Regions from separate parts of the Comamonas kerstersii genome, predicted to be linked through region 2. Evidence: riboswitches for the same ligand, from Rfam matches in the RefSeq annotation. Region 2 holds a riboswitch; the other holds the start of a gene.
The links. A riboswitch is a leader RNA that binds a small molecule or an ion and turns the genes downstream of it on or off. The one in region 2 is predicted to bind thiamine pyrophosphate.
Positions count from the first base shown of each region.

Region 1: another riboswitch for thiamine pyrophosphate. It lies ahead of thiC (phosphomethylpyrimidine synthase ThiC); the one in region 2 lies ahead of B5M06_RS11365 (purine-cytosine permease family protein).

Region 1 is NZ_CP020121.1:487,674-503,042, forward strand. Features, by position in the region: gene B5M06_RS02270 (hypothetical protein) at 1-224, opposite strand, end outside; gene B5M06_RS02275 (3-deoxy-7-phosphoheptulonate synthase) at 440-1,594, opposite strand; gene tldD (metalloprotease TldD) at 1,911-3,371, opposite strand; gene B5M06_RS02285 (YegP family protein) at 3,434-3,775, opposite strand; gene rodA (rod shape-determining protein RodA) at 3,890-5,062, opposite strand; gene B5M06_RS02295 (YqiA/YcfP family alpha/beta fold hydrolase) at 5,146-5,730, shown strand; gene B5M06_RS02300 (ribonuclease catalytic domain-containing protein) at 5,907-7,985, shown strand; gene B5M06_RS02305 (energy transducer TonB) at 8,009-8,842, shown strand; gene aroE (shikimate dehydrogenase) at 8,863-9,729, shown strand; gene mtgA (monofunctional biosynthetic peptidoglycan transglycosylase) at 9,717-10,430, shown strand; gene ruvC (crossover junction endodeoxyribonuclease RuvC) at 10,540-11,097, shown strand; gene thiC (phosphomethylpyrimidine synthase ThiC) at 11,152-12,996, opposite strand; TPP riboswitch at 13,098-13,207, opposite strand; gene lpxC (UDP-3-O-acyl-N-acetylglucosamine deacetylase) at 13,410-14,333, opposite strand; gene ftsZ (cell division protein FtsZ) at 14,502-15,369, opposite strand, start outside.
Region 2 is NZ_CP020121.1:2,424,445-2,439,813, forward strand. Features, by position in the region: gene carB (carbamoyl-phosphate synthase large subunit) at 1-3,006, shown strand, start outside; gene greA (transcription elongation factor GreA) at 3,219-3,695, shown strand; gene B5M06_RS11325 (hypothetical protein) at 3,714-4,148, shown strand; gene B5M06_RS11330 (porin) at 4,227-5,309, opposite strand; gene thiE (thiamine phosphate synthase) at 5,466-6,380, opposite strand; gene B5M06_RS11340 (thiazole synthase) at 6,373-7,182, opposite strand; gene thiS (sulfur carrier protein ThiS) at 7,256-7,453, opposite strand; gene B5M06_RS11350 (FAD-dependent oxidoreductase) at 7,491-8,594, opposite strand; gene thiD (bifunctional hydroxymethylpyrimidine kinase/phosphomethylpyrimidine kinase) at 8,876-9,742, shown strand; gene B5M06_RS11360 (SH3 domain-containing protein) at 9,819-10,229, opposite strand; gene B5M06_RS11365 (purine-cytosine permease family protein) at 10,790-12,070, opposite strand; TPP riboswitch at 12,141-12,243, opposite strand; gene B5M06_RS11370 (aminotransferase class V-fold PLP-dependent enzyme) at 12,334-13,467, opposite strand; gene B5M06_RS11375 (hypothetical protein) at 13,645-13,929, shown strand; gene B5M06_RS11385 (Crp/Fnr family transcriptional regulator) at 14,243-14,962, shown strand; gene B5M06_RS11390 (phosphotransferase) at 14,969-15,369, shown strand, end outside.

The sequences.
Region 1 (15,369 bases), 1.6 Mb from region 2:
CAGGTTTCGTCTGAAAGACGGCCCACGCCAGCTTCCCGCGCCACGACCAGCACCTTGTCTGCCAGCAAGACTTTGCCACTGGGACGCAGGGGCTCGCCATCGAGTGAGGTGAACTGCTCATCAAGCCAGCGGCGGGCCTCTTCATTGCCCATGGGGGCAAGCTTGTCCACATTGGCACGAAACTCCTGTTCGGCGCTCCATTTCACAATGACTTCACTGATCATTTCTGGCCTTTCTGGTGACTGGCAACCTGGTGCAATGATGGCTACAGCTTAGCGACAGCCCACCGCAAAGTTAAGCGTGTTTGTACCTGAAATGCCACAAAACACAGTGAAAAAATAAGAGCTAGCAACGCTGTACTGACAAGCCCTGGAGGCAAAAGTCAGCCCAAAGACATTTGCTAGCCCCAGCGGGCTGAGTCGCCCGCTTGCACCACCGCTTAAGCCACCATCTGAGGTGCTGCTGCATCCACCAGCGTGCGGCGTGTCTGCACGGCCTGCGACAGCTGCTCCAGCACATCCAGTGTGTCGTTCCAGCCGATGCAGGCATCGGTGATGCTCTGGCCATATTGCAGCTTGCACACATCGTCCTGGCCTGGCGTGAACTTCTGTGCACCGGCCACTAGATGGCTTTCCAGCATCACACCAAAGATCTGCTGCGAACCACCGGCAATCTGCTGGGCGATGTCGGCTGCCACATCCTTCTGGCGCTCGTGCTGCTTGAGGCTGTTAGCATGGCTGCAGTCCACCATCAGGCTGGGGTACAGGCCGGCCTTCTCCAGATCGGCACAGGCAGTGGCAACGCTGGCAGCGTCGTAGTTCGGTGTCTTGCCGCCGCGCAAAATGACGTGGCAGTCCTGATTGCCCTTGGTATGCACAATGGCCACCTGACCGTTCTTGTGCACGGACAGGAAGTGGTGCCCCTTGCTGGCGGACTGGATGGCATCCGTAGCAATGCGGATATTGCCGTCCGTGCCGTTCTTGAAACCGATGGGAGCCGAAATGCCAGAGGCCAGCTCGCGGTGCACCTGGCTTTCGGTGGTGCGGGCACCAATGGCCCCCCAGCTGATCAGGTCACCAATGTACTGGGGCGAGATCACGTCCAGGAACTCGCTGGCCGCTGGCACGCCCAGGCGGTTGATGTCGATGAGCAGCTGGCGCGCAATGCGCAGGCCCTCGTCAATGCGGTAGCTGCCGTCCAGGTAGGGGTCGTTGATCAGCCCCTTCCAGCCCACGGTGGTGCGAGGCTTTTCGAAGTACACGCGCATCACCACTTCCAGCGTGTCCTTGTACTGCTCACGCACATCGGCCAGGCGGCGGGCATAGTCCAGGGCAGCAGCTGGGTCATGGATAGAGCAAGGGCCCACGATCACCAGCAGACGGTCGTCACCACGGCCATGCATGATGTTGCCGATGGTGCGGCGCGTATCACTGATCAGGCGCTCGGAAGGGGTGTTCTGGATGGGAAAGAAACGAATAAGGTGTTCGGGTGGAGGCAGCACGGTAATTTCCTGGATGCGTTCGTCATCGGTTTGTCCTGTTTTCTGGTTGACCGAGCTGCGATACCAAGCTTCGCCATATTCATGTGCTGTCATATCTGCCTCTGTAAAAAGTGATGAGGTATAAAAAAACCGCCGGGCTTTTCAGCTTCGGCGGTTCTTTGAAGAGGGTTTGTTCGTGTGCGCGAGCTATTGCCTCTCATCCGCCTGGGACCGAGAACCAAAAGTAGAAATAGAAAGCGCTACGAACTTGCATAGCGGCTGACTTTAACACCGGAATGCCTGCCTCGCAATGCAAGTCAGCCACCTTAAAAACAAGAAAACTTCAAATCCAGCATAAAAAAAAGCTGATTCAACGCAATAAATCAGCCTTTTTTGATTTTCAGGCAAAAAACCTGCAAATCTTTAGCAATTACGCAGTACCACCGACGGTCAAGCCATCGATGCGCATGGTGGGCTGCCCCACGCCCACAGGCACGCTCTGGCCTTCCTTGCCACAGGTACCCACGCCGCTGTCCAGGCGCATGTCGTTGCCAATCAGGCTAACTTTCTTCATGCATTCAGGGCCATTGCCCACCAGGGTCGCGCCCTTGACGGGGTACTGGATCTTGCCGTTTTCCACCCAGTAGGCCTGGCTGGCAGAGAACACAAACTTGCCGCTGGTAATGTCCACCTGACCGCCGCCGAAGTTGGTCGCGTACAGGCCCTTCTTGATGGAGGCCACGATTTCCTGTGGATACTTGTCACCGCCGAGCATATAGGTGTTGGTCATGCGGGGCATGGGCAGATGGGCATAGCTTTCACGGCGGCCGTTGCCCGTAGGCTTGACACCCATCAGACGGGCATTGAGCGCGTCCTGCATATAGCCCTTCAGGATGCCGTCCTCAATCAGCACATTGGCCTGTGTGGGGCAGCCTTCGTCGTCCACATTAAGCGAGCCACGGCGGTCTGCCAGCGTGCCATCGTCCAGAATGGTGACGCCCTTGGCGGCCACGCGCTCGCCAATACGACCGCTGAAAGCGCTGGAGCCCTTGCGGTTGAAGTCACCTTCCAGACCGTGACCCACGGCTTCGTGCAGCAGCACACCGGGCCAGCCGGGGCCAAGCACCACGGTCATCTCGCCCGCAGGGGCTGGGCGCGAGTCCAGATTCACCAGTGCCTGCTCCACCGCTTCATTGACATAGGTGGTGATCTGCTCATCGCTGAAGTAAGCCAGACCAAAACGGCCACCACCGCCGGACGAACCCACTTCACGGCGGCCATTTTGCTCCGCGATCACGGTGACCGACAGACGCACCAGCGGGCGCACGTCCGCAGCCAGTGTGCCGTCGGCACGCGCGACCATGACCACGTCGTATTCGCTGGCCAGCCCTGCCATCACCTGCACGATGCGAGGGTCCTTGGCGCGTGCCAGCTTTTCCACCTTGCCGAGCAGCTCCACCTTTTCGGTGCTGTTCATGCTGGCAATGGGGTCCACGCCGGGGTAGAGGCTGCGCGAAGGCGCAATCGTGGACTTGGGAATCTTGACCTTGCGCTGCTGCTGGCTGCCAGAGATGGCGCGCACGGCGCGGGCAGCGTCGAGCAGCGAAGCTTCGGAGATATCGTCGGAATACGCGAAAGCGGTTTTTTCACCGCTGACCGCGCGCACACCCACGCCCTGGTCGATGGAGAACGAACCTGTCTTGACAATGCCTTCTTCCAGACTCCAGCCCTCAGCGCGGGTGTACTGGAAATACAGGTCGGCATCATCAACCTGGTGTGCACGGATTTCGGCCAGCGCACGGGACAGATGGGATTCATCCAGGCCAAAAGGCTCTAGCAGCAGTTGCCGGGCCGTGGCCAGGCGCTCGATGGTGGGTTCACGAGAGATCATGGCAAGCATTTTAGGCAAGCCGCCATGACCTCACCACGCACCGGCTTGAGTCAGGCCGCTTTTCAGGCTGTGGTGCTCTGGTCGTCCAGCTCGGCATCGGCTGCATTTTTCATCACGGAAGCAATGCCGTTGTCGCGCGCGGCCGTGGATGTGTACATCTCGCTTTGACCAATCACCTGTCCATTGGAAGCCTTGAGGGTGAAATACGGAGAGCCATCCTTGGCGCTGAGCTTGTCAAAACGCGTTTCCTGCACGCCGTTCTTGCGCACTGACTCTATGCCGTTGAGGGCACTGGCCTTGGCTTCATACAGCTCACTGCTGAGAATGGACTGGCCATTGGTGGCATGCAGATTGAAAAAGAATTTGTCGTTTTTCGACTTCTTGAGCACGTACTTGGCCGCCATGGCTGGATCCCCTTCTGGTTGGTTGCACGGCCTCTCACCATGAGAGACCCTGCCTGGGGTTATAGCCACTGCCCCGAAGTCCTGCCAGCCCGGTACTGTGCGAATGACCAAGTTTTACAAAGTGTGCTTGGGCTCTGCCATGGCCAGCCGCTGGTAGCGCGCGATGGACATCAGCACGCCCAGTGCCAGGCCCAGTGTGACCATGGCTGTGCCGCCATAGCTGATAAAGGGCAGAGGCACGCCCACCACAGGCAGGATGCCGCTGACCATACCCATGTTCACAAAGGCGTAGGTGAAGAAAATCATGGCCACGGCCCCGGCCATCAGACGGCCAAACAGGGACTGCGCCTTGGCGGCAATGGCCAGGCCGCGCCAGACCAGCAGCAAAAAGCCCAGAATCAGCATCAGATTGCCCAGCAGGCCGAACTCTTCGGAATACGCGGCAAAAATGAAGTCGGTGGTGCGTTCGGGAATGAACTCCAGGTGGGTCTGCGTGCCCGCCATAAAGCCCTTGCCCCAGATGCCGCCAGAGCCAATGGCAATCATGCCCTGAATGATGTGAAAGCCCTTGCCCAGCGGATCGCGCATGGGGTCGAGCAAGGTACACACCCGGGTGCGCTGGTAGTCGTGCAGAAAGTACCAGCTCATGCCGTCCTGACACAGCCAGGGCTCGTTCCAGATCAGCCAGGTAATGCCAACCGCTGCCAGCACCGCCGGCGGCACGACCAGCTTCCAGGGCAGACCTGCAAAAAAGATCACCGCCAGACCCGCTGCCAGCACCAGCAGCGAAGTACCCAGGTCGGGCTGCTTGAGGATGAGCGCCACAGGCAGCGCCAGCAGGGCAAAGGCAATCACAAAGTCCAGGGCATGCAGCACGCTTTCGCGCCGATGGAACCACCAGGCCAGCATCAGCGGGGCCGCAATCTTCATGATTTCCGAAGGCTGAATCACCACGCCCACATTCACCCAGCGTGTCGCGCCTTTTTTGGTGATGCCAAACAGCAGCACGGCCAGCAGCAGCAGCACGCCGACGGTGTACAGCGGCACCGCCACCATCATCAGCCGCTGCGGGGGAATCTGCGCCACCACAAACAGGATGCCTGCGGCCAGCAGCATGTTGCGCGCGTGATCGACAAAGCGCGTGCCATGGTCGTATCCTGCGGAATACATGGCCAGCAGCCCTATGCCCGCCAGCCACGCGATGCACAGCAGCAAAAGCGGATCAAAGCCGCGGAACATCGGCAAGATACGTTGAAGAATATGGGGCTTATCGAATTCAGCGGACATAGCGTGCGATTATCAGCGCAGTGTCTGTGCCTGCGCCAAGCCACTTTTGTCTCCCCCTTCATTTTGTGAGGACCACCGCCACCATGCCCACCACCCATTTGCTGTACCTGCACGGATTTCGCTCCTCGCCCCAGTCAAACAAGGCGCGCACCATGGCGCAGTACGTACAGCAGCACCACCCCGAGGTGACATGGCTGTGCCCGCAGCTGCCGCCCTCGCCCAAGGAAGCCATGGACATGGTGATGGAAGCCGTCAAGGACTGGCCCAGCGAGACCATGGCCGTGATTGGCTCCTCGCTGGGCGGCTACTACGCCACCTGGGTCGCGCACCACAAGCACTGCAAGCTGGTGGTGCTCAACCCGTCCGTCTACCCGGACCGCACGCTCGAGCGCTACATTGGCGCGCAGACCAGCTGGCACAACCCGGAAGAGTCCTTCTTCTTCAAGCCCGAATACATCCAGGAGCTGCGCGACATGGCACTGCACACGCAGGCCGCGCCGGGCGAGCAGCTGGGCATTTTTGCCAAGGGCGATGAAGTGCTGGACTGGCGCGAAATGGTGGCGCGCTACCCGCAGGCCAAGCAGATCATTCTGGAAGGGGGCGATCACGCCATCAGCGAATTTGACAGCCAGATGTCGCACGTGCTGGACTTTCTGGATCTGGCCTGAATCAAAAACATGAGCTGCCAGCGCTTGATAGACAATGGTTTTACATATAAAACATATGGAAACCAATGCATAACCAGCGCTGGCAGCTCCTTTTTCAAAAGCACACATTCCACACTGCATTTTTCGAGGCGTGCAGCGCTCGGGGGAAATCTGCAGCGTGGGACAATCACCGCCCTATGCACGCATTGTTTGAAGATGCCGGTAAGTTTTTGGCCGGCCGTATCCTGTCTGAGGCCGATGCCTCCTCCCAAGTCGAGCTGGCCTCTGGCAAGCGCGTCAAGGTCAAGGCCGCCCACATCCTGCTCAAGTTTGAAAAGCCCGAGCCTGCCGTCCTGATGGCCGAAGCCGAGGCCATTGCCTCCACCATCGAGCTGGACCTGGCCTGGGAATTTGCCCCCGAAGAAGAATTTGGCTTTGCCGATCTGGCGCGCGACTACTTCTCGGACAGCGCCCCCAACACCCAGCAGATCGGCATGCTGTTTGCGCTGTATGGCGCACCCCACTATTTCCGCCGCGCTGGCAAGGGCCGTTTCCGCAAAGCGCCCGCTGAAATCCTGCAGCAGGCACTGGCCGCCATTGAAAAGAAAAAGCAGATCCAGGCACAGATTGATGGCTGGGCCCAGGAACTGGCCGCTGGCACTTGCCCCCAGCCTATTCGCGAGCAGCTGTACAAGATTCTGTTCAAGCCCGACAAGAACGCGCCCGAGTACAAGGCCGTAGTCGAAGCCAGCCGCAGCGCACAAAAAGCACCACTGGAGCTGCTGCAGGCCGCAGGTGCCATCGACTCGGCCTACCAGTTCCACTGGAAGCGCTTCCTGTTCGAGAACTTCCCCAAGGGCACACGCTTCCCCGAACTGACAGCCCCCCAGCCGCCCGAAGACCTGCCGGTGGCGAATGTGCAGGCCTACTCCATCGACGACTCCATGACCACGGAAATCGACGATGCACTGTCCGTGCAGGGCCTGGGCACCGGCACCGTGACGCTGGGCATTCACATTGCCGCGCCCGGTCTGGCGATTGAACCTGGCTCGGATCTGGACAAGCTGGGGCGCAACCGCCTGTCCACGGTCTACATGCCCGGCTACAAGATCACCATGCTGCCCGACGAAGTCGTGCAGATCTACACACTGGACGAAGGCCGCGCCAACCCCGCTGTGTCGCTGTATGTGACCTATGACGAGGCAACGCTGGAAGTCAAGGACAAAGTCACCAAGCTCGAGCGCGTGCCTGTGGTGGTGAACTTCCGCCACGACAAGCTGGACCACATCGTGACCGAAGAATGGCTGGCCGACCCCACGCTGGAAGTGGAAGGCACGCCGGCCAATCTGGCCGAGCGCCGCCAGGAGCTGATGTTCCTGCACCGCCTGGCCAAGCACCTGAAGAAGGGCCGCGAGGAAGTGCGCGGCAAGCCAGAGAACTTCTCGCGCCCCGACTACACCTTCCGCCTGGAAGGCAATGGCGACGAAGAACCCAATGGCAGCGAAACCGTCAGCATCTCCGTGCGCAAGCGTGGTGCTCCGCTGGACCTGATCGTGGCCGAGGCCGCCATCGTGGCCAACAGCACCTGGGGTGGCTGGCTGGCCGAGCTGGGCGTGCCCGGCATCTACCGCAGCCAGGCCAGCATGGCCCCGGGCGTGAAAGTGCGCATGTCGACCAAGGCACTGCCCCACGCAGGCATTGGCGTCAAGAGCTACTCCTGGGCCACTTCGCCGCTGCGCCGCTATGTGGACCTGGTCAACCAGTGGCAGATCATTGCCTGCGCACGCCATGGCGCCACCGCCGCGCTGGCTGCTCCCTTCAAGCCCAAGGATGCCGAGCTGTTCGGCATCATCAGCAGCTTTGACGGCGCCTACAGCGCCTACAACGGTTACCAGCAGAGCATGGAACGCTTCTGGACGCTGAAGTACGTGGAGCAGAACGGCATCACCGAGCTGGACTGCGCCGTCATCAAGGACAACGGCCCCAACGGCATTCTGGTGCGTGCAGACACGCTGCCGCTGGTCATCAGCATCATCGGTGCGCAAGACCTGCCCCGTGGTGCCCGCGTGCGTGTGAAGCTGGGCGCGATTGACGAAATCACGCTGGATATTCACGGCACCGTGATCGAACGGCTGGACGATCCGCTGGACTCCAGCGATGATGCACCCCTTGATGACGCTGCCGAGGATGAAGACGATGTGGCTGCAGGCCCCATTGCCATCGCGGTGGACGTCAATGAAGCCGACAGCACCAGCGCCGATAATCCTGCACCGTGAAGCTCTTTTCCGCGTTCCGCTCCATGTCTACCCTCAGCATTGCGCTGGGGGTGTCCGTTGCCATCCATGCCGCCTTGCTGACCGTGCGCTTTGTCGCGCCCGAGCAGTTCAACCGTGTCTTTCAGGACACGCCGCTGGAGGTCATCCTGGTCAATGCGCACACGCAGGAGCGACCGGAAAAAGCCCAGGCCATTGCCCAGGCGGCACTGGCCGGTGGCGGTGATGCGGCCCAGGGTCGCGCCACCAGCCCGCTGCCCTACTCGGCACTGACTGCCATTGGCGACGATTTCGAAGAGCGCCAGAAAAAACTGGATGCACTGCAGGAGCAGCAGACCGTGCTGCTGACCCAGCTGCGCAAACAGCTGGCTGCCCTGCCGGAGTTTGACCCACGCGAAGTGTCGCGCCAGCAGGACCAGGAGCAGCAGGAGCAAAAGCGCAAGCAGCTCGTCAAGCTGCTGGCCGAAATTGAAAAGCGCATCAACGAAGAAAACGCACGCCCCAAGAAACGCTACATCAGCCCTGCCACGCGCGAGGAGGTGTATGCCGTCTACTACGACGCACTGCGCCGCAAGGTAGAAGACAAGGGCACGGAGAACTTTCCCGAGCACCAGGGCAGAAAGCTCTATGGCGAGCTGGTCATGGTGCTGACCGTGAACCATGATGGTCATGTGCTGGACACCGAAATCGTGCAAGGTTCCGGCAATCCACAGCTGGATCAGCGCGCCCAGGCCATTGCACGGGCAGCCAGTCCTTTCGGCCACTTTGGCCCCGCCATGCGTGCCAAGGCCGACCAGATTGCCGTGGTGTCACGCTTTAAGTTCACCCGCGACCAGACCCTGGAAACCAATGTGCGTTAACGCCTGAGGCCCTCTTCGCCATGCAAACCACGCTCGACATGTACTGCGTCATGGGCAACCCCGTGGCCCACAGCCGCTCTCCCTGGATCCACGCACGCTTTGCGCAGCTGACACAGCAGGCACTGGACTACCGCCGCCGCCTGGTGCCGCTGCAGGGCTTTGCCGAAGATCTGCAGCAGCTCATTGCCGAAGGCGGCAAGGGCTGCAATGTGACCGTCCCCTTCAAGCTGGAAGCCGCGCAGGCCGCGCACTCGCAAAGCCCGCGCGTAGCACTGGCTGGTGCGGCCAACACCCTGGTCATTGACGGCGATGGCCGCATCCATGCTGACAACACCGATGGCCTGGGCTTGGTGGCCGACATCACCCGCAATGCGGGCGTTGCCATCACCGGCAAGGATGTGCTCTTGATTGGCGCTGGCGGCGCTGCTGCTGGCGTGCTCGGCCCCCTGCTGGAGCAGCAGCCCCGCAGCATCACCATCTGCAACCGTACCTTTGCCAAGGCGCAGACGCTGGTAGAGCAGCATGCACCACTGGCTGCCCAACAAAAAGTAGAGCTGCTAGCGCAGGAACTGCAAGCCCTGGAGGGCGATTTCGACATCGTCATCAACGCCACGGCAGCCAGCCTGCAAGGCGCTGGTATTCCCGTGACGGCGCGCGTGCTGCGGCCCGGCTGCCTGGCCTACGACATGATGTATGGCGCAGCCGCTACCCCCTTTCTGGCATGGGCGCAGGCACATGGTGCAACAGGCCGTGATGGTCTGGGCATGCTGGTAGAGCAGGCGGCCGAATCCTTTGCCCTGTGGCGCGGTGTGCGTCCTCCCTCTCAGCAAGTACTGGAAGAACTGCGCGAAGTCATCGCGCAAGAAACCAAGGCATGCACGCGCTGACCCGCTGGCTGCTGCTGGTGCTTGCCGCCTTCCTGGCGCTGCAGCTGTTCTTTGTGCTGCGCATTGCGCTGGCCGCATGGTGGGACCCGCAATCCACCGCCTTTCAGCGCTCGGAAGCCTGGCGCATCTGGCACCAGAGCGCGCAGCAGCGTCCCTGGAAACAGCAATGGGTGGATTACGAGCACATCTCCAGCCACCTCAAACGCGCCGTGCTGACGGCCGAGGACGACGGTTTTGTGGAGCACACCGGCGTGCAATGGGAGGCGATTGAAAAAGCCTGGGAACGCAACCAGAAGGCACTTGCTCAGGCCCAGACCAGCGCCAAGCCTGCCAAGATTTACGGAGGCTCAACCATCACCCAGCAGCTGGCCAAGAACCTGCTGCTCTCGGGTGAGCGCAGCTTTTTGCGCAAGGGACAGGAGCTGGTGCTGACCCATCTGCTGGAGCTGTTTCTGAGCAAGCAGCGCATTCTGGAGATTTACCTGAACAACGTGGAATGGGGCCAGGGCATTTTTGGTGCCGAAGCTGCTGCCCAGCACTACTTCCGCAAAAGCGCCTCCAAGCTCACCCCTTATGAGGCGGCTCGCCTGGCCGTGATGCTGCCCCGCCCCCGCTACTACGAGCAGCACCCTGGCTCACGCTATCTGCAGTCACGCAGCAGTGCCATCCAGCGCCGCATGGGTGCTACGCCTTTGCCCTGAGTGGTACATGCGTATGATGGGCAGCAAGAGGCTCAGACTTTCTGATTACAAGGAAAATCAGCCTCTAAGGATTACCAGATAAGCGCTAGCAGCTATCAAAATATTTCTCATGCGAATTCTTGGCATTGACCCCGGCCTGCAAACCACCGGCTTTGGCGTGATTGAGCGCGAAGGCCAACATCTGCGTTATGTGGCCAGCGGCACCATACGCACCACGCGCACCGAAGGGGTAGAGCTGGGCAATCTGCCTGCGCGCCTGAAGATTCTGTACGAGGGCATCAGCGAGATAGTAGAGCGCTACCAGCCTGAGGTGGCCGCTATCGAAATTGTGTTTGTCAACGTCAATCCCCAGTCCACGCTGCTGCTGGGGCAAGCGCGTGGTGCGGCACTGACCGCCCTGGTCACCAACGACCTGCTCGTGGCCGAATACACAGCGCTGCAGATGAAAAAAGCCATCACCGGCCATGGACGCGCTGCCAAGTCCCAGATTCAGGAAATGGTTAAACGCATGCTGCAGCTGCCCGGCCTGCCCGGCACCGACGCAGCTGACGCACTGGGACTGGCTATCACCCACGCCCATGCAGGCGCCATGCTGGACAAGCTGGGGCAGGAATCTGACCTGCGCCGCAGGCAGCACGCCATGCTCAAAGCTGGGCGCGCATACTGAGTCTGTCCGGGGCAAACGCCCGCGCAGTGCTGGCGTGGTGCGGGTGCAGTGCTATCAGTCTTGCGGCGTCAGCGGCACGTACAAGGCACCGCCGTTGCGCTGAAACTCCACTGCCTTCTGCTGCATGCCCTGCTGGGCAAACTCACGCACCTCCTGCGTGATCTTCATGGAGCAGAACTTGGGCCCGCACATGCTGCAAAAGTGCGCCACCTTGGCGCTGTCCTTGGGCAGGGTTTCGTCATGGAAGGCACGTGCCGTGTCGGGGTCCAGCCCCAGGTTGAACTGGTCTTGCCAGCGGAAGTCAAAGCGCGCCTGGCTCAGCGCATCATCGCGTGCGCGCGCACCGGGGTGGCCCTTGGCCACATCGGCCGCGTGGGCCGCAATCTTGTAGGCGATGATGCCCTGCTTGACGTCCTCGCGGTCCGGCAGGCCCAGGTGCTCCTTGGGCGTGACATAGCACAGCATGGCCGTGCCAAACCAGCCGATCATGGCCGCGCCAATGGCGCTGGCAATGTGGTCATAGCCGGGGGCAATGTCGATGGTCAGCGGGCCCAGGGTGTAGAACGGCGCCTCGTGGCAGTGCTTGAGCTGCTCGGTCATGTTCGCCTGGATCATGTGCAGGGGCACGTGACCGGGGCCTTCGATCATGGTCTGCACATCGTGCTTCCAGGCCACTTGGGTCAGCTCACCCAGCGTGCGCAATTCGGCAAACTGGGCCTCATCGTTAGCATCCGAGGCACAGCCGGGGCGCAGACCGTCCCCCAGGCTGAAGGACACGTCGTACTGCTTCATGATGTCGCAGATGTCTTCGAAGTGCTCGTACAGGAAGCTTTCACGGTGGTGGGCCATACACCACTTGGCCATGATGGAGCCGCCACGCGAGACGATGCCGGTGCGGCGCTGGGCCGTCAGGTGGATATAGGCCAGCCGCACGCCGGCGTGAATGGTGAAGTAGTCCACACCCTGCTCGGCCTGTTCAATCAGCGTGTCGCGGAAGATCTCCCAAGTCAGATCCTCGGCAATGCCGCCGACCTTCTCCAGCGCCTGGTAGATGGGCACGGTGCCAATCGGCACGGGGCTGTTGCGCACGATCCAGTCGCGCGTGGTGTGGATGGCCTTGCCGGTGGACAGATCCATCACGCTGTCCGCGCCCCAGCGGATGGCCCAGACCAGCTTTTCAACCTCTTCCTCGATGCTGGATGTGACGGCCGAGTTGCCAATGTTGGCATTGATCTTCACCTTGAAGTTGCGCCCAATCGCCATGGGCTCCACCTCGGGGTGGTTGATGTTGGCCGGGATGATGGCGCGCCCGCGTGCCACTTCGTCGCGCACGAACTCGGGGGTGATGATCTTGGGAATGCTGGCCCCCATAGGGTTGCCTGCCAGACGCTGCTCACGCACCGCATCCTGCTGGTACTGCGCCATCCACTCGCGGCGGCCATTTTCGCGCAGGGCCACGTATTCCATCTCGGGGGTGATGATGCCGCGCTTGGCATAGTGCATCTGCGTGACATTGCCCCCCGCTTTGGCACGCAGGGGCTGGCGCTGCAGAGCACTGGCCTCCTGGCGCAGTTGTGCCAGGCGCTCGCCCTCTTCGCCTTTCTGGCCGTCATCCAGCGCCTGGCGCACACGCCCGGCATAACTTTCGGTGTCGTTGCGCTGGGCAATCCATGCCCCGCGCACGCTGGCCAGCCCCTGGCGCACATCAATCGTGGCGGCCGGGTCGGTATACGGGCCTGACGTGTCATACACGCTGACCACTTCACCGTTTGTCAGCGCAATATCACGTACCGGCACACGCAGATCAGATCGGCTGCCGGTCAGGTAACTTTTGCTGGAGGCGGGGAAGGCTTCGCGCGTACGGGCGAGCAACTGGGCAAACTTGTCGGGGGCATTCATGGCGGGCACTCCTGTCGGTATGGGATGAAATGCTCCGCAATCGGCCTCACGCAGAGCCACGCGCACGACCACCCACAACGGTGCACGCGCACGTATCCCTACATTTCAGCTGCAGCTCTTCTTTCGCTGGTACTAACCAGATCAAGTTCGCGGTTCCGGCGGTCAGGTCCGCCATCTCAGCACGCCATTACGTGCACCCCGGAGCAGGCGTGAGTATAGGCGGCAATCCCGGGTAGCACCCAGCAAAAAGGCTCGGGGTTACCGAGCCTTTACTGTCCACCATTGGTAGCTACGCCTGGATGCGCGTCCCGCTTACCACAGCACTGACTTGCTGCGTAATCAGGCAGCGCGCGGCCAGTTCAGTATGAAAAAGCACGCCAGCCCAAGCAGTTGCTGCACAGAGCGCTATCTTTTCACCAAGCCAGTGCCGTCTGTGCAAAGCCAGCGGGGGCTTTGCGTTCGTTGTCAAACGTCACTATTTCCCAGTTCTCGGCATCTGCCAGCACGGCACGGATCAGCTGATTGTTCATGCCGTGACCGGAACGGAAGGCTCTGTAAGCCCCCAGAATCGGATGACCAATCACGTACAGGTCACCGATGGCATCCAGAATCTTGTGTTTCACAAACTCGTCGTCATAGCGCAGACCGTCACTGTTGAGCACCTTGTAGTCATCCATGACGATGGCATTGTCCAGGCCGCCACCCAGCGCCAGTCCATTGGTGCGCAACATTTCCACATCCTTGGTGAAACCAAAGGTGCGGGCACGCGCAATGTCGCGCATGTAGTTACCCTCGCCCATGTCGAATTCGAACGACTGCCCGGTGGAGTCCACGGCGGGGTGCGAGAAGTCGATATCAAACTTGAGCTTGAAGCCGTGGTAGGGCTCAAAACGTGCCCACTTGAGCTGTTTGCCCTCGCCTTCGCGCACTTCAACCGGGCGCTTGATGCGGATGAACTTCTTGGGGGCCTTCTGCAGCTCAATGCCTGCACTTTGCAGCAGGAAGACAAAGGACGAAGAGGAACCATCCAGAATGGGCACTTCTTCAGCCGTAATGTCGACGTAGAGGTTGTCAATGCCCAGACCGCACAAGGCTGACATCAGATGCTCGATGGTGTGTACCTTGGCATTGCCCACGCCAATGGTGGAGGCCATGCGTGTATCCACGATGGCATGGGCGGTGATGGGCATATCGACAGGCTCAGGCAAGTCCACCCGACGGAACACAATGCCCGTATCAGGCTGAGCGGGGCGCAGCGTCATTTCGACCCGCTGGCCACTGTGCAGCCCCATGCCGACGGCACGGGTGATAGTTTTGATGGTACGTTGCTGGAGCATGGATTGATTTTACCGGCTGCCTGCTGTTTTCAAGGGATGAAAGGGTTTGGATATATCTATAACGGCGATTGGCTGCGCACGTTGACCCAGCAGATGCCTCAACCTGTGATACATAAAAAAAAACCGAGCCATGCGGGCTCGGTTCTTGGGGTCCATGCGGGACGCGAATCAGTCGGCTTGCTTGCGCAGGAATGCAGGAATTTCCAGATCATCCATGCCACCCGAAGCCAGTGCGTCCACACGTGCTGCAGCCTGTGTACGGTTGGTACGCCAGACGCTGGGCACGCTCACATCGCCATAGCTACCACCTGCCGTGGTGCTTGCTGCACCCATGGTCGTTGCGGCACCCATGGTTGCACCACCCATGGCAGCAACAGGTGCGCCACCGTAGGCAAAGTCACCGTCAGTACCGGTACGCAGACCACCTTGGACCACCGACATGGTCTGGCGACGTGCTGCAGGACGCGACAGACCGGTTGCAACCACGGTCACGCGGATATCGTCGCCCAGCGAGTCATCATAGGCAGCGCCGTAGATCACGTGTGCCTCTGGCGAAGCGTAGGCGTTGATGGTGGACATGGCCAGGCGGGACTCTGCCAGCTTCAGGCTACCGCGTGCAGCAGTCACCAGCACCAGCACACCCTTGGCGCCGGACAGGTCAATGCCTTCCAGCAGCGGGCAGGCCACCGCCTGTTCAGCCGCCAGACGTGCGCGGTCAGGACCGGAGGCGCGGGCTGTCCCCATCATGGCCTTGCCTGGCTCACCCATCACGGTGCGTACGTCTTCAAAGTCGACGTTCACATGGCCGTATTCGTTGATGATTTCAGCAATACCGCCCACGGCGTTCTTGAGCACGTCGTTGGCATGTGCGAAAGCTTCTTCCTGGGTGATGTCATCGCCCAGCACTTCCAGCAGCTTCTCGTTGAGCACCACGATCAGCGAGTCCACATTGGCTTCCAGCTCGGTCAGACCGCTGTCTGCATTGGACATGCGACGGCCACCTTCCCACTCGAAAGGCTTGGTCACCACGCCCACG
Region 2 (15,369 bases):
CCCGATGCCATCCTGCCCACCATGGGTGGCCAGACTGCGCTGAACTGCGCGCTGGATCTGTGGAAGCACGGTGTGCTGGATAAGTACAACGTGGAGCTGATCGGTGCCAAGCCTGAAGCCATCGACAAGGCAGAAGACCGCCTGAAGTTCAAGGACGCCATGACCAAGATTGGTCTGGGCTCCGCACGCTCGGGCATTGCGCACTCCATGGAAGAAGCCTGGGAAGTGCAAAAGCACGTGGGTTTCCCCACCGTGATTCGCCCCAGCTTCACGCTGGGCGGCACAGGCGGTGGCATTGCCTACAACGCCGAAGAATTCGAGACCATCTGCAAGCGCGGTCTGGAAGCATCCCCCACCAACGAACTCCTGATTGAAGAGTCGCTGCTGGGCTGGAAAGAGTACGAGATGGAAGTGGTGCGCGACAAGGCGGACAACTGCATCATCGTGTGCTCGATCGAAAACCTGGACCCCATGGGTGTACACACCGGTGACTCCATCACCGTGGCGCCTGCACAGACGCTGACCGACAAGGAATACCAGATCATGCGCAATGCCTCGCTGGCAGTGCTGCGTGAAATTGGTGTGGACACTGGCGGCTCCAACGTGCAGTTCTCGGTGAATCCCAAGGACGGTCGCATGATCGTCATTGAGATGAACCCCCGCGTCTCGCGTTCCTCGGCACTGGCTTCCAAGGCCACAGGTTTCCCAATTGCCAAGATCGCGGCCAAGCTGGCTGTGGGCTTTACGCTGGACGAGCTCAAGAACGAAATCACCGGTGGCGCAACCCCCGCATCGTTCGAGCCCACCATCGACTACGTGGTCACCAAGATCCCACGTTTTGCGTTCGAGAAGTTCCCTGCTGCTGACAACCGCCTGACCACCCAGATGAAGTCTGTGGGTGAGGTGATGGCCATTGGCCGTACCTTCCAGGAATCCTTCCAGAAGGCCCTGCGTGGTCTGGAAGTGGGCGTGGACGGCATGAACGAGAAGACCCAGGACCGCGAAATCCTGGAAAAGGAACTGGGCGAGCCTGGTCCCGAGCGCATCTGGTACGTGGGCGATGCCTTCGCTGCCGGCTGGACGCTGGATGAAGTGCACAACATCACCAAGATCGACAAGTGGTTCCTGGTGCAGATCGAAGAGATCGTGAAGATCGAACTCGAACTGGACAAGCACTACGAAGCCCATGGTGACAAGGCGCTGTCCATGCTGGACGCTGCTACGCTGCGCGCCTTGAAGCAAAAGGGCTTCTCTGACCGTCGCCTGGCCAAGCTGCTGCACACCACCGACAAGGCCGTGCGCGAAGCCCGCAAGGCACTGAAGGTGCGCCCCGTGTTCAAGCGCGTGGACACCTGCGCAGCGGAGTTCGCCTCCAACACCGCCTACATGTATTCGACTTATGACGAAGAGTGCGAAGCCGCACCTTCGGACAAGAAGAAGATCATGGTGCTGGGTGGTGGCCCCAACCGCATCGGCCAAGGTATTGAGTTTGACTACTGCTGCGTGCACGCAGCCATGGCCATGCGCGAAGATGGTTACGAAACCATCATGGTCAACTGCAACCCCGAAACCGTTTCGACCGACTACGACACGTCTGACCGCCTGTACTTCGAGCCACTGACGCTGGAAGACGTGCTGGAAATCGTGGACGTGGAGCAGCCTGACGGCGTGATCGTGCAATACGGCGGTCAGACACCTTTGAAGCTGGCCCTGGGTCTGGAGCGCGAAGGCGTGAAGATCATCGGCACGACCCCTGACATGATTGACGCAGCCGAAGACCGTGAGCGCTTCCAGAAGCTGCTCAACGACCTGGGTCTGCGCCAGCCACCTAACGCGACTGCGCGTACGGAAGAAGAAGCACTGGAAAAGGCTGCTGGCCTGGGCTACCCTCTGGTGGTGCGTCCTTCCTACGTGCTGGGCGGCCGTGCGATGGAAATCGTGCACGAGCAGCGCGACCTGGAGCGCTATATGCGCGAAGCCGTGAAGGTTTCCAACGACTCCCCCGTGCTGCTGGACCACTTCCTGTCCAACGCCATTGAGTGCGATGTGGACTGTGTGCGTGACAAGACAGGTGCCGTGTACATCGGCGGTGTGATGGAGCACATCGAGCAAGCGGGCGTGCACTCCGGTGACTCGGCCTGCTCGCTGCCTCCTTACTACCTGAAGGCTGACACTGTGGCTGAAATCAAGCGCCAGACCGCTGCCATGGCCGCAGGCCTGAACGTGGTGGGCCTGATGAACGTGCAGTTCGCCATCAAGGAGCAAGACGGCCAGGACGTGATCTACGTGCTGGAAGTGAACCCCCGTGCTTCGCGTACCGTGCCTTTCGTCTCCAAGGCGACCGGCGTGCAGCTGGCCAAGGTGGCAGCACGCTGCATGGCTGGCGACACTCTGGCAGAGCAGGGCATCACCAAGGAAGTGACACCGCCTTACTTCAGCGTCAAGGAAGCGGTGTTCCCCTTCGTGAAGTTCCCCGGTGTGGACACCATCCTCGGCCCTGAGATGAAGTCCACTGGTGAAGTCATGGGCGTGGGCAAGACCTTCGGCGAAGCCTTTGTGAAGAGCCAGCTGGGCGCAGGCGTGAATCTGCCTGAGTCTGGCAAGGTGTTCCTGTCGGTGAAGAACAACGACAAGGCACGTGCCGTGGCTGTGGGCAAGGAGCTGGCTGCCATGGGTTACACCCTGTGCGCTACGCGCGGCACTGCAGCTGCTCTGGCAGAAGCGGGCCTGGAAGTGCAGGCTGTGAACAAGGTGGCAGAAGGTCGCCCTCACATCGTGGACATGATCAAGAATGGCGAAATCGCCATGGTCATCAACACGGTGGAAGAGCGCCGCAACGCCATTGCGGACTCCCGCGCCATCCGTACCAGCGCTTTGCTCAACCGCGTGACCACCTTCACCACCATCTTCGGCGCAGAAGCTGCCGTGGATGGCATGAAGGCCATGCGTGGCGATCTGGAAGTACATTCGGTGCAGGAATTGCACGCAATGTTGCAGCATTCATAGGCTGCATCGGGTTTTACTGAGGGTCGGCGGCTGTAAACACGGCATAATTGACTCCTAAACCTAGGAACACCGCCGCGCGGCTCACTGCGCGGCGGTTTGCTTTTGGGGCGTCCCATCCATACAGCCACGTCGTGTGGCGCTCTGGACATGCCCTTGTGGCGCAACTGCGCAATCGTGTGCGTGTACGCCCAGCCGTATGTGGAGAAACTGACATGGCAACCATTCCAATTACCAAGCGTGGCGCAGAAAAGCTCAAGGCCGAGCTGCAGCGCCTGAAGACTGTGGACCGTCCTGAAGTGATTCAGGCCATCGCCGAAGCACGTGCCCAGGGCGACCTGAGTGAAAACGCCGAGTACGAGTCCGCCAAGGATCGCCAGGGCTTTATTGAAGGTCGCATCATGGAGATCGAAGGCAAGCTCTCGACCGCACAGATCATTGACCCCGCCGCACTCGATGCGCAGGGCCGCGTGGTGTTTGGCGCGACTGTCGATCTGGAAGACGAAGACACGGGCAACCAGGTGACCTACCAGATCGTGGGTGAAGACGAGGCCGATCTGAAGCACGGCCTGATCAACATCTCCAGCCCTATTGCCCGCGCCCTGATCGGTAAGGAAGAGGGCGATGTGGCCGAAGTGCAGGCCCCCGGTGGTGTGCGCCGCTACGAAATCGTTGCGGTCAAGTACATCTAAGGCAACGCTTCAGCAGGCATGGCCGCACACAGCACACGCCCCAAAGCTGCGCTGGCGCTCGCTGGCAGCTGGCTGCTGACGCTCAGTCTGAGCACGCTGGCCGTGGCCGTGCTGCTGCTCAGTGCCAGCAACTGGCATGCGGTGCGTGACCAGCTGCAGCAGCTGAGTTTGTGGCAGTCATGGATTTCTATAGCAGCTTGCGCTGGTCTGCTGGTCATTTCGCGTAAAAAACACTCGGAAAACCAGCAGGAATGGGCGCAAGGCGCTCTACTTATTTATGTGATCGGTGGCTTGCTGACTGCGCTGGTGCTGCACCATGGTGTGCTGACACAGTTTCTGGCGCAGCACGAGAGTCTGCTGCGTCAGGCACAGGTGCTGGTACTGCTGGCGCTGCACTGGCTGTGTGCCGTGCTGACACTGCGCAGCCTCTGGCGATTCCGCCAGGCTGGCTGATACGGCTGCTGAACACCATCCATGAAAAAAACCGCTGGGCGCAAGCCGCAGCGGTTTTTTCTTGCCAGCAGATGTAGCTTAGAAGCGGTGGCGGATACCCACGGCTACGCTGGTGCCGGAACCGTTGCTTGCTGTGAATGGAGAAGGCATGTTCTTGATCTTGTCGTACATCACCACGGTGTACACATCGGTGCGCTTGGACAGGAAGTGGTCATAGCCCAGGGTATAGGTGGTGCGTTTGATATCTGCAGGGTTAGCAGTTTCTGCCTTGGTGTAGGCCGCAGCAGCCTTGAAGGTGCCGGCCTTGGTTACAGGCACGTCTACGCCCAGCGATGTGGTCTTGGCGTCGTACTTGGGTACAGTCGAGTCCTTGACCTTGGATTGGCCGTATGTGGCATACAGCTTGGCTACGGAGAAGTCATAGCTGCCGCCCAGCATCCAGTTTTGCTTGGTAGGCTGCTCTGAAGTGTTGGGGTTACGAATCTGAGCGCGCTCGATGAAAGCAGTCAGGGCCAGCGGGCCCTGGAAGTACAGCACATTGGCGCCTACGTTCTTCTTGTTCTTGTTGTCGCCGCTTTGCTCACCAAACTGGTAGTGCAGGTTGGCGCTCAGACCGCCAAAGCTGGGAGTGCTGTAGGTGATCTGGTTGCTCCAGCCAGTGTCCGCAGCTGTGGTCTTGTAGTTGTGGGTATCATCCACACCCCAGCCCGTATTGGCGTGCAGCACCAGCGGCGAGACAGTGAAGGAGTCACCGTAGGGGTTGAACAGGATGGTAGGCAGGAAGTTGGGGGCCATGGAGCGGCCCAGCTTTACCGTACCAAAGCCACCAGACAGGGAGACATTGGCGTCACGCGCGAAGAAAGTTTCGTCGTAGGCGCCGGAGCCTACGTCCCAACGACCAGGGGTGCCGGTGTCTGCGCGGAAGAAAGCACCCAGTGCAAAGCCAGCCTTCAGACCATTGCCCAGGTCTTCCGTGCCCTTGATGCCCCACCACGATGTGGTCAGGCCGCCAGAACCCACCTGGCTGGTGCGTGCACCACCGGGAGCCTTCATGGAGCCGACATACATGTCGACCAGGCCAGACAGTTCTACGTTGCTTTGGGCGTGCGCAGTACCCAGGCATGCCAGCGCGGCACCCAGGGCGATCAGAGTGTGTTTCATGGGGGAATCCCTCAAAAGGTCAATAGCTAAGCTTGAAATTTTTTGAGCGAACTGCAGGCTGAAAACACTGTCTGCAGTTGCTTTTGCTTATAAAGCATGAGCCGTGCCAAATCGAGGGATGGTTGTGGGTACTACGCAAGATGAAGTAGTAGGTCTTTACTTGCTGTGCATGCGGCTGAGCAAATCTTGTGCTGCGGCTTCTGGATCTGGCGCATTGACCAGTGCACGCACCACAGCAATCGAGCCCACGCCAGTGCTCAATACCTGTGGGAACTGCTCAGCCGCAATGCCGCCAATGGCCACCAGTGGGTACTGCTGCATCAGCCGCACATAGGCCTGCAGGCGTGCCACACCTTGCGGTGCGGTGGCCATTTTCTTGAGCGTGGTGGGGAACACGGCACCAAGGGCGATATAGCTGGGCTGCACCGCATGGGCGCGCACCATTTCGGCGTAGCCGTGGGTGCTCACGCCCAGACGCAGGCCACTGGCACGGATGGCGTCCAGTTGCGCACCTTCAAGGGCATCGAGGTCCTCCTGGCCCACGTGGATGCCGTATGCACCTGCATCAATGGCCGCTTGCCAGTGGTCGTTGATAAACAGGCGTGCGTTGGTGCCTTGCACGGCTGCCACAGCGGCCTGCACTTCGCGGCGAATGGCTGCCTGGTCATCGCTTTTGAAGCGCAGCTGCACCGTGGGCACACCTGCGCGGGCCATGCGTCCCACCCATTCAGCAGTGGGTAGTACGCCGTACAGACCCAGAGCACGTGGGCATTCTGGGAAAGCCAGCGTGGGGTCTGCACCTGCCAGGCCAAAGTCCTGCGGGTCATCAGGCCAGTGGGCGGCATCGAACTGGCCAGTACGTTCTGTCTGGCGCTGCCAGGCCTGGGCCAGGCATTCGGCGTCAATGGCGATAAAGCCCAGCGCGCTGCAGGCCTGCAAAGCGGCGAGATACGCCGGTTCGCTGCGGCTGGGGGCTGGCACAGGCTGCGAGGGCAGCGTGTCAGACGTAAAGGTGGCGCGGTGCGCGGCCACGATGGCGCTGGCCATCTCGGTGATGTGTTGCTCAGTCATGGTGCCAGAACGGTGTGCCAAGAACGGGGGTGCTGGGCTGGGCGGCAGATTGCTCAGCCATGGCACCAGCCAGATAGCCATCACGGCCAGCCTGCACGGCATCGGCAAAGGCACCAGCCATGCGCACGGGGTCTTCCGACAGGGCCACGGCGGTGTTGAGCAGCACGCCATCAAAGCCCCACTCCATGACGGTGCAAGCGTGCGAGGGGCGGCCCAGACCGGCGTCCACGATCAGCGGCACATTCAGGCGCTCGCGCAGCACCTGCATGGCATAGGGGTTGGCAGGGCCACGGCCTGTGCCAATGGGGGCAGCCCAGGGCATGACGGCCTGGCAGCCGACGTCCACCAGGCGCTGGCACAGCACCAAGTCTTCGGTGCAGTAGGGTAGCACCTGAAAGCCGTCTTTGATAAGGATGGAGGCAGCTTCCACCAGATTCAGCGTATCGGGCTGCAAGGTGTAGTCGTCGCCAATCAGCTCCAGCTTGATCCAGGGCGTGTCAAACACTTCACGCGCCATCTGGGCGGTGGTGACGGCTTCCTGGATGGTCATGCAGCCCGCGGTGTTGGGCAGCACGGGCACGTTGAGTTTGCGCAGCAGCTCCCAGAAGCTGGCGCCGGTTTCGGCGGCATTGCTGCCCTGGCGGCGCAGGGAGGCGGTGACCATGGCGGGCTTGGCGCGTGTAACGGCGGCTTCCAGCACCGCAGGCGATGGGTAACGCGAGGTGCCCAGCAGCAGGCGGCTGTGGAAGGTCTGGCCGTACAGCACTAGGCTGTCGGTGGCAGAAGAAGTCTCAGTAGTCATATCGTTTTGATAGCTGCCAGCGCCCGTCAGATAAGCGCTAGAGGCCAATTTCATTCAAATTTCTGAAAGATGCTCAGCCGCCTGTGACAGGGGCAATGATTTCCAGGCGATCGCCCGCTTGCAGGGTGCGAGTGGCATAGCCGGACTTGGGTACGAATTCCGTATTCACGGCAACGGCAAACGGTGGCTTGGGTTGCCATTGGGCAACGGCATCGGCCACGGTGGCGTGGTCAGGCAGTTCCACGGTTTGTTGGTTGATGGTGATGTGCATGTCTGTCCAGATCAGGGCAAAGACGGGGTAGAAAAAATCAGACGCCAGCAGGCTGGTGCACGGCCACGTCAAAGCGTTCGGCCAGCTCGGTGCTGCCGGTGCGCAGTATCTGCAGCGTGACGTCGAGCATAGCCGGAGAAATCATGTAGCCATGGCGGTACAGGCCGTTGACCTGCAGCACGCGCTCGCTCAGCCAGCGCACGGCAGGCAGATTGTCTGGCAGCGTAGGGCGGCACTGGGTGGCAATTTCCAGAATGCGTGCTTCGGCAAACCCTGAGTGCACGGTGTAGAGGGCGCTGAGCAGCTCCATGACCGAGCGCAGGCTGGCTGGGCTCATGTCGTCAGATTCGATCTCGGTCGCGCCAATCACAAACAAATGGTTTTCCTTGGGTGCGATGTACAGCGGATAGCGGGGGTGCACCAGGCGTGTGGGGCGCTGCAGGGTCACTTCAGGTGCATACACGCGCACGACCTCGCCGCGTATGCCGCGCAGGGATTTCCATTCGGTGCGCGCGCCCAGGCCGCGGGCGTCAATCACCAGATCGGGCTGGCCTGCGGTACCAGGCGCAAAGTCGGTGGTTTCGCGTGGGGTGTGCCAGTGAAAGTTAACGCCCAGGCGTGTCAGTGTTTTTTCAAGGGCAGCCAGCAGCTGGCGGTTGTCCAGCTGGCCTTCACCGGGCAGGTAGACGCCCTGAGTAAAACGGCCCTGCAGGGCGGGCTCTACGTCGTTCAGGCGCTGGGCGTTCAGGTTTTCCAGCGCTGGCAGCGTGGGGTTGATTCGGCGGTTTTTCTCAAACAGTCCGCACAGGCGGTTGGCGTCTGCTGTGTCCTGACGGTGCCAGACAACGAGCGTGCCGTTTTGCTGAAAGAAGACGTGCTCCTGGAGTTGCGCAATCAGCTCAGGCCAGCGCGTGAGGCCATACTGGCCCATGCGCACCACGCCGGGTTCGGTGATGGCCGACTCCGCCAGTGGCGCCAGCATGGCTGCTGCCACGCGAGCGGCGGCCCCATCGGCTTCGGGTCCCTTGGCTTCGAACATGTCCACGCGATGCCCTTCACGTGCCAGCTCCAGGGCCAGCAGACGGCCCATCAGGCCTGCGCCCAGAATGGCAATGTGTGAAGGTGAGGTCAGAGCGATCATGGTGAGTGTTTACGTCCGTTTATCTGTGTCGCCAAGGACAAAACGGGCGTGCTGCCGCTCCGGTGAAACTCCCCACGCCAGCATGATCTGGATCGGGTAGCGGGGCCTGCATGGCTGCATTGTCTGCCCCAGGGTCTTTCTCAGCCGCGCACCGGGCTGCCGTTCGTTGGCAGTTCTGGCGGGACACCCCTGTTTCGTCCACAAGCCTCGATTACAGCACAGCAGGGGGCACTGCGGGGCTGAGGCAGGAACAAGCCTTGGCTTGAGTCATAATTTTTCGTATGACGATGCAACAGATGCCTTCGGGCAGTGCCACTTCCTCCCTGCCGCGCTATGCGCGTGTGCTCTCCATCGCTGGCTCGGACAGCGGCGGTGGCGCAGGTATCCAGGCTGACCTCAAGACTTTTGCCGCACTGGGCTGCTATGGCATGACGGCGATTACCGCCATTACCGCACAGAACACGCAAGGTGTGCGCGCCATCCACGGTATTCCCCCCGAGATGCTGCAGGCGCAGATCGATGCCGTGATGCAGGATATTGGTGCAGACGCCATCAAGATCGGCATGCTGCACGCGCCAGAGATTGTGCATGTCGTGGCCGATGCCATTCGCCGCCATGGCATCACCAAGGTGGTGCTCGACCCAGTGATGGTCGCCACCAGTGGTGACAAGCTCATCCATGATGAAACCGCAGAAGTGCTGGTGCGCGAGCTGTTTCCGCTGGCGACCGTCATCACGCCCAACCTGGACGAAGCAGGCTGGCTGATTGGCCGCAAGATTGAAGATGTCTCAGACATGGAAGCTGCCGCCCAGGCGTTGCTGAATATGGGCGCGCCGCATGTGCTGCTCAAGGGCGGCCATCTGCCTGGTGAATGGGTGGTAGACCTGCTGGCAGGCAAGGACGGCTTGCGCAAGGAACTGGGCAGCCAGCGAATTCATACGCACAACGGCCACGGCACGGGCTGCACGCTCTCGTCCGCAATTGCGGCGCACATGGCACTGGGGTTTGAACTGCAGCCTGCGGTAGAGAGTGCGCGTACCTATATCGTGGGGGCAATTGCCTCGGGTGCGCAGGTACATACAGGGCAGGGGCACGGGCCGCTGAACCATGGTTTTGCACCATTGCCTCAGATGATTTTCAGGGGCTAGGGCTTATCCAGACTGCGCAAGCAGCTATAAAAAACGGCGCTTGAAGCGCCGTTTGCTGTTTGGGTGAGAGTAGTTCTTACCAGCCCCAGCCCAGGCTGGTAGACATCCAGCCTTCTTGGTCGTCAGCAGTTTGGACCTTGGCCCAGTCACCCTGCTTTTCCAGCGTCTTGACGATGTCGTACTTGTTCAGCTTGGTCACGACTGCGTGGTTGGTACCAGGGCCTGAGCGCAGGTTCACTGTATTGGCCTTGACCAGGAAGTGGGGCTCATCGGTGGTCAAGGGTTTGTGCACCCAGCCCAGCATGCCTTCAAAGTCCTTGACCTTGAGCCAGTCACCTTCGCGTGCAATCACTTGCACGGGATAGCCTTTGATCAGCTCCCAGGCAATTTCAGACTTGGTGGTCGGTTTGGCGCGAATGTTGACGGTGTTGCCCTTGATACTCAGAAACTCTTGTGCTTGGGCGAGCGTAGGGGCAGCAGTCAGCATGCCAGTCAACAACAGCGTCGCAAAGCCTCCACGGCGCAGGGAGCGGGTGAGGTGAAGGGTGAATGAGTGCAACACGCGGCAATAACTCCTGTTAATCAATGGGATGAGGCACCGGGCTCACTCAAACATGCCGGTGGTTGAGCACCTGCGTAACCCGGCGGTATCACCAGTGCAAGCCTGTGACTTGCCTTGTGGTGTGAGCGGTGCTTCGAGCGTAATACACAGTGCCTCACATGGGGTGATCATGCCGCACAGCGTCTGATAGAAAGTTGTTTTCCTACAAGCTCAGAAGGCATGTGCTGACATTTTTACAACGCGGCGCATATTAACTGCTGAAACCTTTGGACACAACTAAACTGCGCAAGCAATTTTGCGCTGGATGAAAGCATGACAAAGCAGCAAGGTCTGGCTGTTGCATTCCAGTGCCGTATATGCAGGACGAGCATGCCCTGTGCCAGCTCCTATCTCTCAACGGTAGCCTGCGGCTATTGAAATGGCGCTGTCGGGATGTATGTCCCGTACAGCGCCATTGCAGTCTTCAGTGATTTCTCAGTGGTTTATCAGCTGACTGCGCTACGCGGCAGGCATCGTGCCAGCACAAAGCAGATCAACAGGGTAGGAATGGCGCGGCCTGCATCCTCGCTGATCAGCGGCATGCAGTGGTAGAGCACAATGCCACCCAGCCACAGCACGACGGTGCTCCAGCGCACGCTGTGCATGGTCTGCAGCTGTATTTGCGGCTGCCAGGCCAGGCGTCCCAGAATCACGCCAAACAGAGGTACAAACACCGAGCTGAGCAGCAGCAGAAATGGCTCAATGCTGTGCATGGGCAGCACCATTGCCAGCAGCACGCAGACCAGCGTCAGCAGCAGGCCCCACTGGCGCACACTCCAGCGCGGCAGCACGCTGTGTACCGCCATGGCGCCGGAGTAGGTGTCGCCATAGGCGTTGTCGACCTCGTCAATCAGAATCAGGCTCAGTGCAATCAGCCCCCCTTGAGCCAGCAGCAAGGCGGTGACCAGATCCTGGCTTGGCAGCGTCAATGCCACCAGCACGCCCAGTCCGTAGCACCAGATGTTGGCCAGCGCAAAGCCCAGCCAGGTGCCATGCAGGGCAGAGCGGCCATCGCGCCCGTGGCGTGCATAGTCAGCGACCAGGGGCAGCCAGGAAATGGGCATGGCTACCACCAGATCCATGGCTGGCAACCAGCCCAGGCCGCCTGTGCCTTGCCGCTGCCAGATGTTGTGCCAGCCTTGCTGCAGTGCCAGCTGCACAAAGCTCCAGCTCAGCCACAGCAGTGACAGCACCACCAGCGGCAGTGCAACGCGTGCAATCAGCTGGCGCACCAGCTTGAGCATGGAGCCGCTGATCAGCAGGGCAATCACCATGCCCCAGAGCAGGGTGGTCATCACTGGCCAGTAGCTGGCCTGCATGCCCCCAGCCTCGCGGGCAATGGCGATGGTGGCATCGCGCATCACCACCAGTTCAAACGTACCCCAGCCAATGAGCTGCACCAGATTCAGCAGGATGGGCAGCTTGGCAAACTGCGTGCCGTAGACATGCGTCATCAGCGCCGCACTGGAAAGCCCCGACCTGCAGGCAATCAATGCCATCCAGCCGAGCAGGCCTGCGCCCAGCAAGGAGCCCAGCACAATCGCCAGTACTGCCTGCTGGGTGGACAGTGCAGGCACCAGATAGGCACCCACCTGCATGACCAGCAGGCCTACGCCCAGACTGAACCACAATGCGGCATGGTCACGAAAACCAAAGACACGCTCTGTATGGTGGGTGGGTGACAGCGCCTGGTTGCGCGGCGCTGAAGCGGAAGAAGAAACAGACATGAATGCTCCGTATGTCAACGAAGCAGGGGCCGTGACGGCGCGCCACGCCGCACCGGGAACCACGGCGGGCGAATCACCAGAACAGCTTCCCTGCGCGAGGATGACCTCAATCAGGTTCAAAGGGTGTGATCTCAGCCCTGCTGCAGCGCAGCAGGACACCCCTAGCGAATGCCAGCAAAGTGGCGGGGCGGATTGTGCCTGTGGATGGGAGAAATAGCCAGTGGCCAGGACTTCACGGCGTGGAGGGCCTGCGTCGCGGAACGCTATGGCTGAAGTGCTCTTTGCAGCGCATCTACACAAAATGCCATGCTGTCCCAGGACGTGTCGTAGCTGGGTGAGAACCGCAGCACAGAGTGCAGCTGGCGGGCCTGCATATCCCATGGCGTAAAAGCTGCCGGACATAACGCTGCTTCAATGCCCTGGCGTTGCAGGCTGGTGTGGATATGTTCATGGCTGTGCGATACGCATTCCAGAGTCACGATGCCAGAGAGATGCTCGCGTTGTGGAATATGGACTTTGACCGCAGGGAGGGTCTGCAAGCGCTCTCGCAGCCATGTTGCACGTTCCTGGATTTGCTCTTGCACCTTGGCTGCGCCAGCAGCATTCCATTCGTCGAATGCCTGACTCAAACCCAGTCGCAAGGCGATGGATGACTCTGAGAGCTCCAGTTTTTTGGCATCCGTCCTATGGACCCACGTACTGTCTGTTTGCCATGGGCGGGAGAAGTGGTCTGCACCCAGTGGATGTAGGGAGGGTAAAAAGTCTGGATGCACATAGGCAAAACCTGTGCCGCGAGGCCCTCTGAGCCACTTGCGACCGGGAGCGGTGAGCGCAGTACATTGCAGTGCTTGCACGTCAATGTGCCACTGTCCCATGGCCTGCGCTGCATCAATCAGCAAGGGCGTCCTGTACTGCGCACAAAGTGCGCCAATGGTCTGTGCAGGTTGAATGAGCGGGCTGTTGGATGAAAACCAGGTCAGCACCACCAGACTGGTGGGTGTTTGCAGCAAGCGGTCCAAGGCATCTATATCCACAAGGCCATCAGCATTGCATGGCATTTCTTCGATGCGGACGCCGTACTGCGCGCGCAGCTGCATCAAGACACCCAGGTTGCCTCCCCATTCATTGCGGGCAACGAGAATGCGCCCACCTTGGCGCCAATCCATGCTGCTGATGATGCGACCCCAGCCGTCGCTATTACCTTGCGTCAAAGCGATATCTTCAGGGCGTGCATGGATAGCCTGCGCGATTTTTTGATAAACGCTGGCGATGTCTTTGTGTACCTGCTTGGCTGCGAGATAGCTGCCCATTTGCTGCTCTTGGTACATATAGGCATGCATGGTGTTGCGCGTAGCGTCCGACATCAGGCCGCAGGCGGCATGGTTGAGATAGTGCATGAAATGGGGGGTGAGTGGGAGCTTCTGGTCGGTGCTGACAGTCTAGGGCGCAGCGTGCCTGATGCACCTCGTATTCAACGTAGGCAGTCGTCAGGCTTTTGTCCCTGCCTGACTGGTCGACGACATCATCACCATCTCATGCCCTGCAGCTTTGCCAAGCTGCCTACACTTCACACCATGCCAAATCTCTATGACGCTTTGACGCAGATGCTGCGTGAGTACTGGAAGGCCCATGATGGCGCCTATCCCCAAGCCATTGAACTGATGCCCCAGGATCTGCAGGCGCTGCGAACAGGTCGCAAACTGATCAATGAATCCATGAACTTTCAGTTGGACGAAGACTGGGGTGAGGAGTTTCTGGGCGTGCCGTTGCGTGAAGGGCAGATGAACTGTCTGGTCGCAGGTGATGGCCAGCGTCTGCCCGTACAGCTGACCGACGAGGAGCAGCCGCCTGCAGCCTGAATTTTGATCAAAATGGCTTTCAGGGCAGATGTAGTCTGCGCTGGAAGCTATGTATTTGGAAGCTGCCTCATCGCAGCAGCGTATGCAGTGGCACATGGTGGAGCAATCACCATGTGCTTTTTTGTGGCTGGCTGCATGGGGTATGCAGGCGGCGGTATCCGATGCCTCAGGGTTTACCCGTGAAGCATCCGGCTGCAGGCATGAAGTCTGTCGCAAGGTTGACAGCGCAGAGGCTTGCAGCCGGGATGACTGATGAATGGGCCGGTCTCTGACGCGACAATGGGGCGGTTTTTAGTCACAGACAAGACAGGCTATGGACGACCCGATTCTTACTATGGAAGAGAGAGAGGCGATCAATGCTGGTCGCTGGTTTTCATCCTTTTCCCCTTCATTGCGGCACGACATATTGCGATGCGCTTACGTCAAACGGTTCAAGGATGGTGCTTTGATCTGCGCGCGTGGCGAGGTGCCGGAGGAGTGGTTTGCGTGTGCCAGGGGGGCGGTGCGGGTCAGCTCCACCTCCATCACGGGCAAGCAGATCACACTCACCTATGTGGAGCCGGGGATCTGGTTTGGGGATACCTCAATTTTCGACGGAGACAGGCGCACGCACGATGCGTACGCACACGGCGCCACCACGCTGCTGTGTGTGGCCAAGGCGGATTTCAAACGCATTCTGGCAACGCACACGGAGTTTTACGAAGCCATGCTGTGGCTGGCAGCGCGGCGCATTCGCCAGCTCTATGGGCTGGTGGAGGACCTGAATACTTTGCCATTGCGTGCGCGGCTGGCCAAGCAGCTGCTGCATCTGGCGCGCAGCTATGGCATTCCCAGCCTGGCCAATGGCGAAGAAATTCGCATCGGCCTGCAACTGGCACAGGAAGAGCTGGCCCAGCTGCTCGGGGCTTCACGCCAGCGCGTGAACCAGGAGCTCAAGGGCATGGAGCGCGAGGGGGCCATCCGGATCGAACCGGGTGGTCTGGTGGTACGTGACCGCGATGCGCTGCTGCGTATTGTGGAAACAGACTTTTAAGGACTTATGAGCAACTTTGACCAATTTGTAGGTACCAGACCTGTCTCGGAAGCCCACGCTTTTGATCTTGCCGCACTGAGTGCCTGGATGCAGTCCCATGTGGATGGCTTTGAAGGCCCCGTGCAGGCAGAGATGTTCAAAGGCGGCCAGTCCAACCCGACCTACAAACTGGTCACACCGGCGCGCAGCTATGTGATGCGCGCCAAGCCCGGCCCGGTAGCCAAGCTGCTGCCTTCGGCCCATGCGATTGAGCGCGAATTTCGCGTGATGCGTGCGCTGGCGGGTACCGATGTGCCCGTGCCCCACATGTATGCGCTGTGCGAGGATGAATCCATCATCGGCCGGGCCTTCTACATCATGGAGTTCAAGCAGGGGCGTGTGCTGTGGGATCAGGGCCTGCCGGGCAT